4 regions of the Methyloversatilis sp. XJ19-13 genome follow, and region 3 is predicted to be linked to each of the others. Evidence: predicted binding sites of a transcription regulator. Region 3 holds the regulator's gene; each other region holds the start of a gene.
The links. Region 3 encodes sigma-54, which starts transcription at its own class of promoters, with help from an activator protein. Its sites were predicted from a motif close to TGGCACNNTTCCTGCT; they were not measured.

Region 1 (2,203 bases), on a different contig from region 3:
CGCCTGTTCGACCAGCGCAGTGCCGATGGCATTGGTGCCCTTGCTTTCTTCCGACCACTCGACGCCCGGCGACAGTGCCACTTTCGACGCGCGGTCCAGAAAGCTCTGGTCGCCGACCGAATGAATGATGAAGCCGGAGGCGTTGGTCAGCACGATCATGCTGCCGGAGCGGGCGATCTGCGCGTACAGGCCGTTCATGACCGGTGCTGCGTGCTTGAGCAGAGATTCGTTGCGCTCACGCTCGGTCAGCAGGACGTCACGGCGCGCACGCTCGACCTCCTTGCTGCAACTGTCGGCGTCGAGGCCGCGATTGATGCAGCGACTCCAGGACGTTTCGATCAGGGTCGGCAGCACACCAGCGGGCACTTCGCCCGCGCTGCGCATGATTTCGTGGGCCTGCGCACTGCGCACGCCTTCAGGCGTTGTCAAATCCATGCTCTCCTCCGAACCTTGAACCACGCGCGATGGCCGGTGATGCCGGCTCTGGCGTGTGACGCGACGGGCGACTGATAGTGCCCTGCAAACTGTTCATGCAAGATAGTAAGGCCTGAAGCATCGCCGCACCTAGGGTCTGTTCGCATTTGATTCGTGCGTTATGCTCCCCGGGGGGCAACCTGCGGGCGCTCAGTGCGCCTTGCCCTGCGACGCGGTGGCTGAATGCGTGATGTGCGAATCAAATGCGAACAGACCCAGGGCATACCTGCACCCACACTCCTGGGGCATTATGGCGACCGCTGTAAGCGCCGCTGCCGCGCCATGCGTTGTTTTCGCTGCGTTGCCGCTCGGCAAGCGCTTGAGTTTAACGTGGCACGCATCCTGCTAACCCGCTGGGGTCGCATATTGTGTTGCAGTAACGGATATTTACGGAGGAGTGATGAAAGCAGGTAACCGGATTTTGAAGGCAACGCTGGCTTGTACCGCGTTGATGGTGTTGGGCGCGGCGACCACGATGCGCGTCGAGGCACACGGCGACGTGGTGCCGCAGGCGGTCGACGTCAGTGCGCTGAAGCCGCTCGGCGCGGAATGGATGAAGGAAAACCCCTATCGTGGCGACAAGGAAGCCATCCGTGTCGGTACTTCGGCCTACAACCAGAACTGCGCGCGCTGCCACGGACTGGAAGCCATCAGCGGCGGTATCGCACCGGATCTCCGGATGTTGCCGCTCGACGCCGAAACCGACGATTATTTCATCAACACGGTCCGCCGCGGACGCGTGCGCAACGGCGCTGTATACATGCCGCCGTTCGAAGGCATGATGGCGCAGGAAGCCATGTGGGCCATCCGCAGCTATCTCGATACGCGCTACGAACCGTAAGCGTCAACGCGGCGCTTTCTGCGTCGCAACTGTCCAGATGTCCAGATTCTGGACATCTGGACGCCTTGAACACACTCGCCGCACTCAATCCCCTCGCTGACCCGCCGAAAGGCTCACCGCGGGGAAAATCCGGGCGGTAAAATATGAAGCGGTTTTCATAGCCGGCGCACCCGTGCGTCGAACTACACAAAGATTCGCCCAGAATGTGGAGGAGCGACTGAACATGCAGAAATCACTACATATCGACCCCTTGAAATGCACCAGCTGCCTGCAGTGCGAAATGGCCTGTTCATTCGAGAACTACGGGGTCTTCAACAACTCGCTGTCGCGCATCAAGGTATTCGAGTTCCATCACACCGGCGCCAAGGTGCCTTACACCTGTACGCAGTGTGACGAAGCCTGGTGCATGCACGCCTGTCCCGTCGAGGCGATCAAGCTCGACAAGACCAATGGCGCCAAGGTCGTGCTTGAGGATGTCTGTGTGGGCTGCAAGGTATGCACGATTGCCTGTCCGTTCGGCACCGTGAATTACGTCGCCGAAACCGGCAAGGTGCAGAAGTGCGATCTGTGCGGTGGCGAGCCGGCCTGTGCCGAAGCCTGTCCGACCGGTGCCATCACGTATGTCGATGCCAACTGGACCGGGCTGGAGCGCATGCGCCAGTGGGCCGACAAGCTCGGCAACCCGTCTGCCTGACCACCGAAAGGGATACTGACATGGCATGGACACGTAAAATCCTCCGCGTGAATCTGACCGACCGCACCTGTACGAGTGAGCCGCTCAACATGGAGTGGGCACACGACTATCTGGGTCAACGCGGACTGGCGACGAAATACCTGGCGTCGGAAATCGATCCGAAGGTTGATCCGCTGTCGCCGGACAACAAGATC
Region 2 (2,203 bases), on a different contig from region 3:
TACGCGGCGAGTACCGCGTGCGAGCCCGAATGCTTGCCCAGCACCATGCGGTGCGAACGGCCCAGTTCGGCCGGGTCGAAGCTCTGGTAGTTGCGCGGGTTCTTGATCAGGCCATCGACATGTATGCCCGACTCGTGCGTAAAGACATCCGAGCCGACGATGCTCTTGTTGGCGGCGATTCGCCGACCGGAAGCGTGCTCGACCAGGTGCGATATCTGCACCAGCGACTGCGTCGTGATGCCGGCATCGGCCCCGTGGATGTGGCGCATCGCCATCACCACCTCTTCCAGAGGCGCATTGCCGGCACGCTCACCCAGACCGTTCACCGTCGTGTTGGCATGCGTCGCCCCGGCGCGAAAGGCGGCCAGCGTGTTGGCGGTGGCCAGCCCGAGATCGTTGTGGGCGTGCATCTCGATTTCGATGTCGACCGCGCGACGCAGGCGCGACACCATCGTCCAGGTGCCGAAGGGATCGAGCATGCCCAGCGTGTCGGCGAAGCGCACGCGGCGTGCGCCGGCCCGCTGCGCTTCTTCGGCTACGCGGCAAAGAAAGTCGATGTCGGCACGCGATGCGTCCTCCATGCCGACGCTGACATCGACACCGGCGTCGAGCGCACGCCCGACGTGCGGCGCGATCTGCGCCAGCACCCAGTCGCGGCTGCGTCGAAGTTTGGACTCGAGTTGCAGGTCGGACACCGGCAGCGACAGGTGAACGATGTCCACCGGACAGCGCAGCGCGGCATCCAGATCGGCACCGACCATACGCGCCCACACCATCAGCTGCGACGACAGATGCTGCGAGGCGATGTCCTGGATGACTTCGATCTCGGCTTCACCCATCGTCGGAATGCCGATCTCCATCTCAGGCACGCCGGCCCGTGCCAGCGCGCGGGCGATCGTGCACTTTTCATCTGCAGTGAATGCAACGCCGGCGGTCTGTTCGCCGTCGCGCAGCGTGGTGTCATTGATGATGAAGTCGGCTGCCATGTCGCGATTCCTCCCGACATTCATTCAGCAAGCGCTATGCCACCACCCGGCCTGATCTCAACCTGTTGATATGAAGTGATTTTCTGGTGTCGCACCGATGGGCCGATCGGCAGTGAAGGAAAGCGGCGCGGCGCGCCTGTCGGCTTTGTGCCGTTTGCAACAGGAAAGGAACAGGGGGATGCCGCGACGTGACAAGTGGCCCGCCTCACAACCGGTCGTGACGCGTGCGCCATGACCGGTGGTCGTCACAGTCTAGAAGCGCCTGACTTCGATGTCGTACTTCTTCAGGGCGTAGCCCATCTGACGCGGCGTGATGTTCAACAGCCGAGCCGCCTTGGCCTGCACCCAGCCGCATTGTTCCATCGCCCATACCAGCCGTTCACGCTCGCCTTGCGGCTTGTCGTCATCCGTCGGCCGCACTGCCGATGCGCCGGCTTCCAGGCGTGTCGGCGGCGCTGCAGCCTCCACCGCATCGTCCGCAGCCGAGTCGTCAGGATGATGCAGTGCCGCGCTCACCAGTACCGGCGACACGGCGTCGTCCTTCTTGACAAAATGCAGCACCTGGGTAAGACACCGGTTTGATGAACAGGGAAAGTCCGACGCCTCGATCGAATCGTGGTGCGCCATCGTCGCGGTGCGCTCTATGCAGTTTTCCAGTTCGCGCACATTGCCTGGCCAGTAGCACTGCATCATCACCGTCTGTCCGCTCGGTGCGAGCTTCATCGTGCGATCGTTCTCGCGATTGAAGCGTTCGAGAAAATGGCGGGTCAGTGCCGGAATGTCCTCGCGCCGTTCGCGCAGCGACGGCAGGAAGATGCTTACCACATTGATCCGGAAATACAGGTCGGCGCGGAAGGTACCGGCGGCCACCATCTTTTCCAGATTTCGGTTGGTGGCGCAGACCAGCCGCACATCGACCTTGATCGGACGCGAGCCGCCGACCCGCTCGAATTCGCGCTCCTGCAGCACGCGCAGCAGCTTGGTCTGGAACGCCGGCGATATGTCGCCGATCTCGTCCAGAAATAGCGTGCCGCCGTCGGCCAGTTCGAAGCGCCCCTTGCGCTCGCCACTGGCGCCGGTGAACGAGCCTTTTTCGTGGCCAAACAATTCCGACTCGAGCAGCGATTCGGACAGCGCCGCGCAGTTCAGCTTGATGAACGGCCCGCCCTTGCGGGTCGACAATTCATGGATTGCCCGCGCAATGACCTCCTTGCCGG
Region 3 (2,203 bases):
TCATATTGCTGGACGAACCATTCGCCGGTGTGGACCCGATTGCAGTGATCGACATCCAGAAAACCATCCGCTTCCTGAAGGAGCGCGGCATCGGCGTGCTGATCACCGACCACAATGTGCGGGAAACGCTGGGTATCTGTGACCGGGCTTACATCATCAACGAAGGCGAGGTGCTGGCGAGCGGCCGGCCGGACGAAATCGTGTATAACGAAAGTGTCAGGAAGGTCTATCTGGGCGAGCATTTCCGCCTGTAGCCCGCCGAAATTTGCACACCATGAAGCAGTCGCTGCAACTCAAACTTTCCCAGCATCTTGCGCTGACACCGCAGCTGCAACAGTCGATCCGGCTATTGCAGCTGTCGACCATCGAATTCAATCAGGAAATCGAACGTTTCCTCGATGAGAATCCGATGCTCGAGCGTGACGAGCCCGATGCCACCGCCAGCTTCCAGCCGCCGCCCGAGAGCGTGACCGAGGTGCGTGACGCGCCGCAGGAAAGCACCCAGGCCAGCGCAGACGAGCGTGCCCCGGAGGGCACGGGCAGTGCCGACATGGACGAATGGTCGGGCGAAGGCGGCAATTACGGGACGCGCAGTGGTGGCGACGATGACGACGGCGACTACCAGGACGTGCAGGCGGCAGGCACATCACTGAGGGACCACCTGTGCGGCCAGCTTGCGCTGTCGCAGATGAGCGAGCGCGACCGCTATCTGATCCGCCTGCTGATCGAAGCGCTCGATGATGACGGCTACCTGAACCAGGGTCTGGACGAACTGGTCGAGCTGCTGCCGGAAGAGGCCGATATCGACCTCGACGACCTGTCGATCGCGCTGCGCCAGTTGCAGAACTTCGACCCGCCCGGCGTGGCGGCGCGTGACCCGCGCGAATGCCTGCTGATGCAGCTCAACTTTCTGGCGACCGACGAAGTGTCGACGCTCGCACGCGTCATCATCGACCAGCACATCGATCTGCTGGCCGCACGCGACTTCGCCAAGATCCGCCGCGCAGTGGGTTGCGACGAAGAACTGCTGCGTGCCGCACAGACCCTGATCCGTTCGCTCAATCCGCGTCCGGGCGCCCAGTTTGCGCCGATCGATGCGCGATACATCGTGCCCGATGTGGTGGTGCGCAAGGTGCGCGGCCAATGGACGGCATTGCTCAATCCGGATGCCATGCCGCGTCTGCGCATCAACCGGCTGTATGCGGAAATCCTGCAGGGCCAGCGCGGCAGCGGCCTGTCCGGCCAGCTGCAGGAGGCCAAGTGGCTGATCAAGAATGTCCAGCAGCGCTTCGACACCATCCTGCGTGTATCGCAGGCCATCGTCGAGCGCCAGCGCCAGTTCTTCGAATTCGGCGAAGTCGCGATGCGGCCGCTCACGCTGCGCGAGATCGCAGAGACGCTCGAACTGCATGAATCGACCATTTCCCGCGTGACGTCGCAGAAGTACATGGCGACGACGCGCGGTCTGTTCGAACTGAAATATTTTTTCGGCAGCCATGTGGCAACCGAAAGCGGCGGGGCCTGCTCAGCCACCGCAATCCGCGCACTCATCCGCCAGTTGGTGGGTGCCGAGGATGCCAAACGTCCGTTGTCGGACTCGCGTATCGCGGAAATACTGGGTCAGCAGGGCATCGTGGTTGCGCGGCGCACCATCGCCAAATACCGCGAATCGCTCAACATCCCGCCGGTCAGCGTGCGCAAGGCGATCTAACGCGTTCAATGATGAACGCCCGGATCGTCCCGCATATTCCGTCCCGCAACGACAGGAGGCAGCATGAACCTCACCATCACCGGCCATCATCTTGAAGTGACACAGCCGATCCGCGACTACATCGAGTCGAAGCTCGAACGCGTGATCCGCCATTTCGACCACGTAACAAGCGTTTCCGTGATTCTGACAGTCGAAAAGTTGCGACAGAAGGCGGAAGTCACGTTGCACGTGCGAGGCCGCGACATCTTTGTCGAAGCGGAAAGTGAAGACATGTACGCCACCCTTGACAACCTGATGGACAAACTCGATCGCCAGGTGCTCAAACACAAGGAAAAATCGAACGAGCACACGCGCGAGTCGGTCAAGCACCAAGCGGCAGAATGACACGATTGCTGCCTGTCACGAGCGTATAATCCTACGTCTTGTTGCAGTGCAATCAACTTCACGGCGCGGTTTCCGTTAATCCGGTGATCGCGCCCGCCGCGTGTTCGG
Region 4 (2,203 bases), on a different contig from region 3:
GTTCGGCAACGTGATCCACACCGAAGCGCGTGACATGTATGTGTCGCGCGTTGTCGCACTCAATGCCGGCATGGCCCAGGAATCCTGCGCAATGGGCGTCAACCGCCTGTGCGGTTCCGGCTTCCAGGCCATCGTGTCGGCCGCCAACGCCATCCAGCTGGGCGACGCCGAATGTGCGGTCGGCGGTGGCGTCGAAACCATGAGTCGCGGTGGCTACCTGATGCCGGCTGCGCGCTGGGGCGCCCGCATGAACGACACCAAGATGATCGACATGATGGTCGGCGCACTGACCGATCCGTTCGAAACGACGCACATGGGCATCACGGCCGAGAACATCGCCAGCCAGTTCGGTTTCGGTCGTGAAGATCAGGACGCTTTCGCCGTCGAGTCGCACCGCCGCGCGGCTGCGGCAACCGATGCCGGCCATTTCAAGTCGCAGATTGCGCCGCTTGAAGTGCAGACCAAGAAGGGTACGACGGTCATCGACACCGACGAACATTTCCGTCGTGACGCCACGATCGAAGGCATGGCAAAGCTGCGCCCGGTGTTCAAGAAGGACGGCTCGGTGACGGCCGGCAACGCCTCGGGCATCAACGATGGCGCAGCCGCCATCGTCATGATGGAAGCGGGTGCCGCGGCGCGCGCCGGTGCGAAGCCGCTGGCCCGTCTGGTGTCCTATGCGGTCGCCGGCGTCGCGCCCAGCATCATGGGCACGGGCCCGATTCCCGCCGTCAAGCTGGCGCTCGCACGCGCCGGCCTGAAGGCGTCCGATCTCGACGTGATCGAATCGAATGAGGCGTTTGCGGTGCAGGCGATGTGCGTAACGCGCGAACTCGGTCTTGATCCGGCCAAGGTGAACGTCAACGGCGGTGCAGTGGGCCTCGGCCATCCGGTCGGTGCCACCGGCGCCGTCCTGACCGTCAAGTGTCTGTACGAACTGCAGCGCACGGGCGGCCGCTACGGCCTGATCACGATGTGCATCGGCGGCGGGCAAGGCATTGCCGGCATCATCGAACGCATCTGAGCGCGTGCCGCTTCAACACTCCGGAACGCCCCGCACCTTGCGGGGCGTTTTGTTTTGCGGCTCTGCACCAGATGAATCCGGTTGCCGCACCGTTGTGGTGCAAAAACCCACTCAAGGCAAGGGTTTTCAAGTATCGGCGCGGCTTTGGGGCATGGCACATTTCTCGCTGTGCTCCGGATGAAGTCAGCACAAGCGCCACATCACCACCGAGACAACACGATCATGGCAAATCCGTCGTCGATCTATGACGAAATGAACAGTGCCGACGGCACGGTGCGCAGTCACTACGCCGGATATCAGAAGTGGCTTGCGGAAACGCCCCCCGAGCGCATTGCCCAGAAGCGTGCCGAAGCCGATCTCGTCTTTCACCGCGTCGGCATCACCTTCGCCGTCTACGGCGAAGAGTCCGGCAAGGAACGCCTGATCCCGTTTGACATCGTGCCGCGCATCATTCCGGCGCAGGAGTGGAAGCAACTCGCGGCCGGTCTGCGCCAGCGGGTCAAGGCGCTGAACATGTTCCTGAATGACGTCTACCACGACCAGGAAATCATCAAGGCCGGTCACGTGCCGGCCGAACAGATCCTGTCGAACAGCCAGTACCGCCCGGAAATGCAGGGCGTAGATGTGCCCGGCGGCATCTACGCCCACATCGCCGGGGTCGACGTGGTGCGAGCCGGTGCCGGCGAGTTCTACGTGCTGGAAGACAATCTGCGCGTGCCCTCCGGCGTGTCCTACATGCTGGAAGACCGGCGCATGATGATGCGGCTGTTCCCGGAGCTCTTCTCGCGCTACCGCGTGGCACCGGTCGAACACTATCCGGACATGCTGCTGACCAATCTGCGCGCGGTCGCGCCGGCCGGGGTCATCGATCCGACGGTAGTCGTGCTGACGCCAGGCGCCTACAACTCGGCCTACTTCGAACACGCCTTCCTCGCCCAGCAGATGGGCGTCGAGCTGGTCGAGGGGCAGGACCTGTTCGTGCGCGACGATCACCTGTACATGCGCACCACGCAAGGACCGCAGCGGGTGGATGTGATCTACCGCCGCATCGACGACGACTTCCTCGACCCGCTCGCCTTCCGGCCCGATTCCATGCTTGGCGTGCCGGGGCTGCTGCAGGTCTATCGCGACGGACATGTCACGCTGGCCAATGCGATCGGTACCGGCGTGGCTGACGAC

Region 1: pedF (cytochrome c-550 PedF) is a predicted target of sigma-54. The motif match lies at 806-821, and genes of this name have one in related genera.
Region 2: nifV (homocitrate synthase) is a predicted target of sigma-54. The motif match lies at 1,013-1,028, and genes of this name have one in related genera.
Region 4: NMQ14_RS09550 (circularly permuted type 2 ATP-grasp protein) is a predicted target of sigma-54. The motif match lies at 1,177-1,192, and genes of this name have one in related genera.

Annotation. Positions count from the first base shown of each region.
Region 1 covers NZ_JANINH010000013.1:75,609-77,811, forward strand. Annotated here, with positions in the region: gene NMQ14_RS15465 (sigma-54-dependent Fis family transcriptional regulator) at 1-435, opposite strand, end outside; gene pedF (cytochrome c-550 PedF) at 875-1,315, shown strand; gene NMQ14_RS15475 (4Fe-4S dicluster domain-containing protein) at 1,539-2,009, shown strand; gene NMQ14_RS15480 (aldehyde ferredoxin oxidoreductase family protein) at 2,030-2,203, shown strand, end outside.
Region 2 covers NZ_JANINH010000001.1:107,109-109,311, reverse strand. Annotated here, with positions in the region: gene nifV (homocitrate synthase) at 1-986, opposite strand, end outside; gene nifA (nif-specific transcriptional activator NifA) at 1,239-2,203, opposite strand, start outside.
Region 3 covers NZ_JANINH010000003.1:190,253-192,455, forward strand. Annotated here, with positions in the region: gene lptB (LPS export ABC transporter ATP-binding protein) at 1-254, shown strand, start outside; gene NMQ14_RS05520 (RNA polymerase factor sigma-54) at 275-1,711, shown strand; gene hpf (ribosome hibernation-promoting factor, HPF/YfiA family) at 1,775-2,095, shown strand.
Region 4 covers NZ_JANINH010000006.1:23,283-25,485, reverse strand. Annotated here, with positions in the region: gene bktB (beta-ketothiolase BktB) at 1-1,024, shown strand, start outside; gene NMQ14_RS09550 (circularly permuted type 2 ATP-grasp protein) at 1,247-2,203, shown strand, end outside.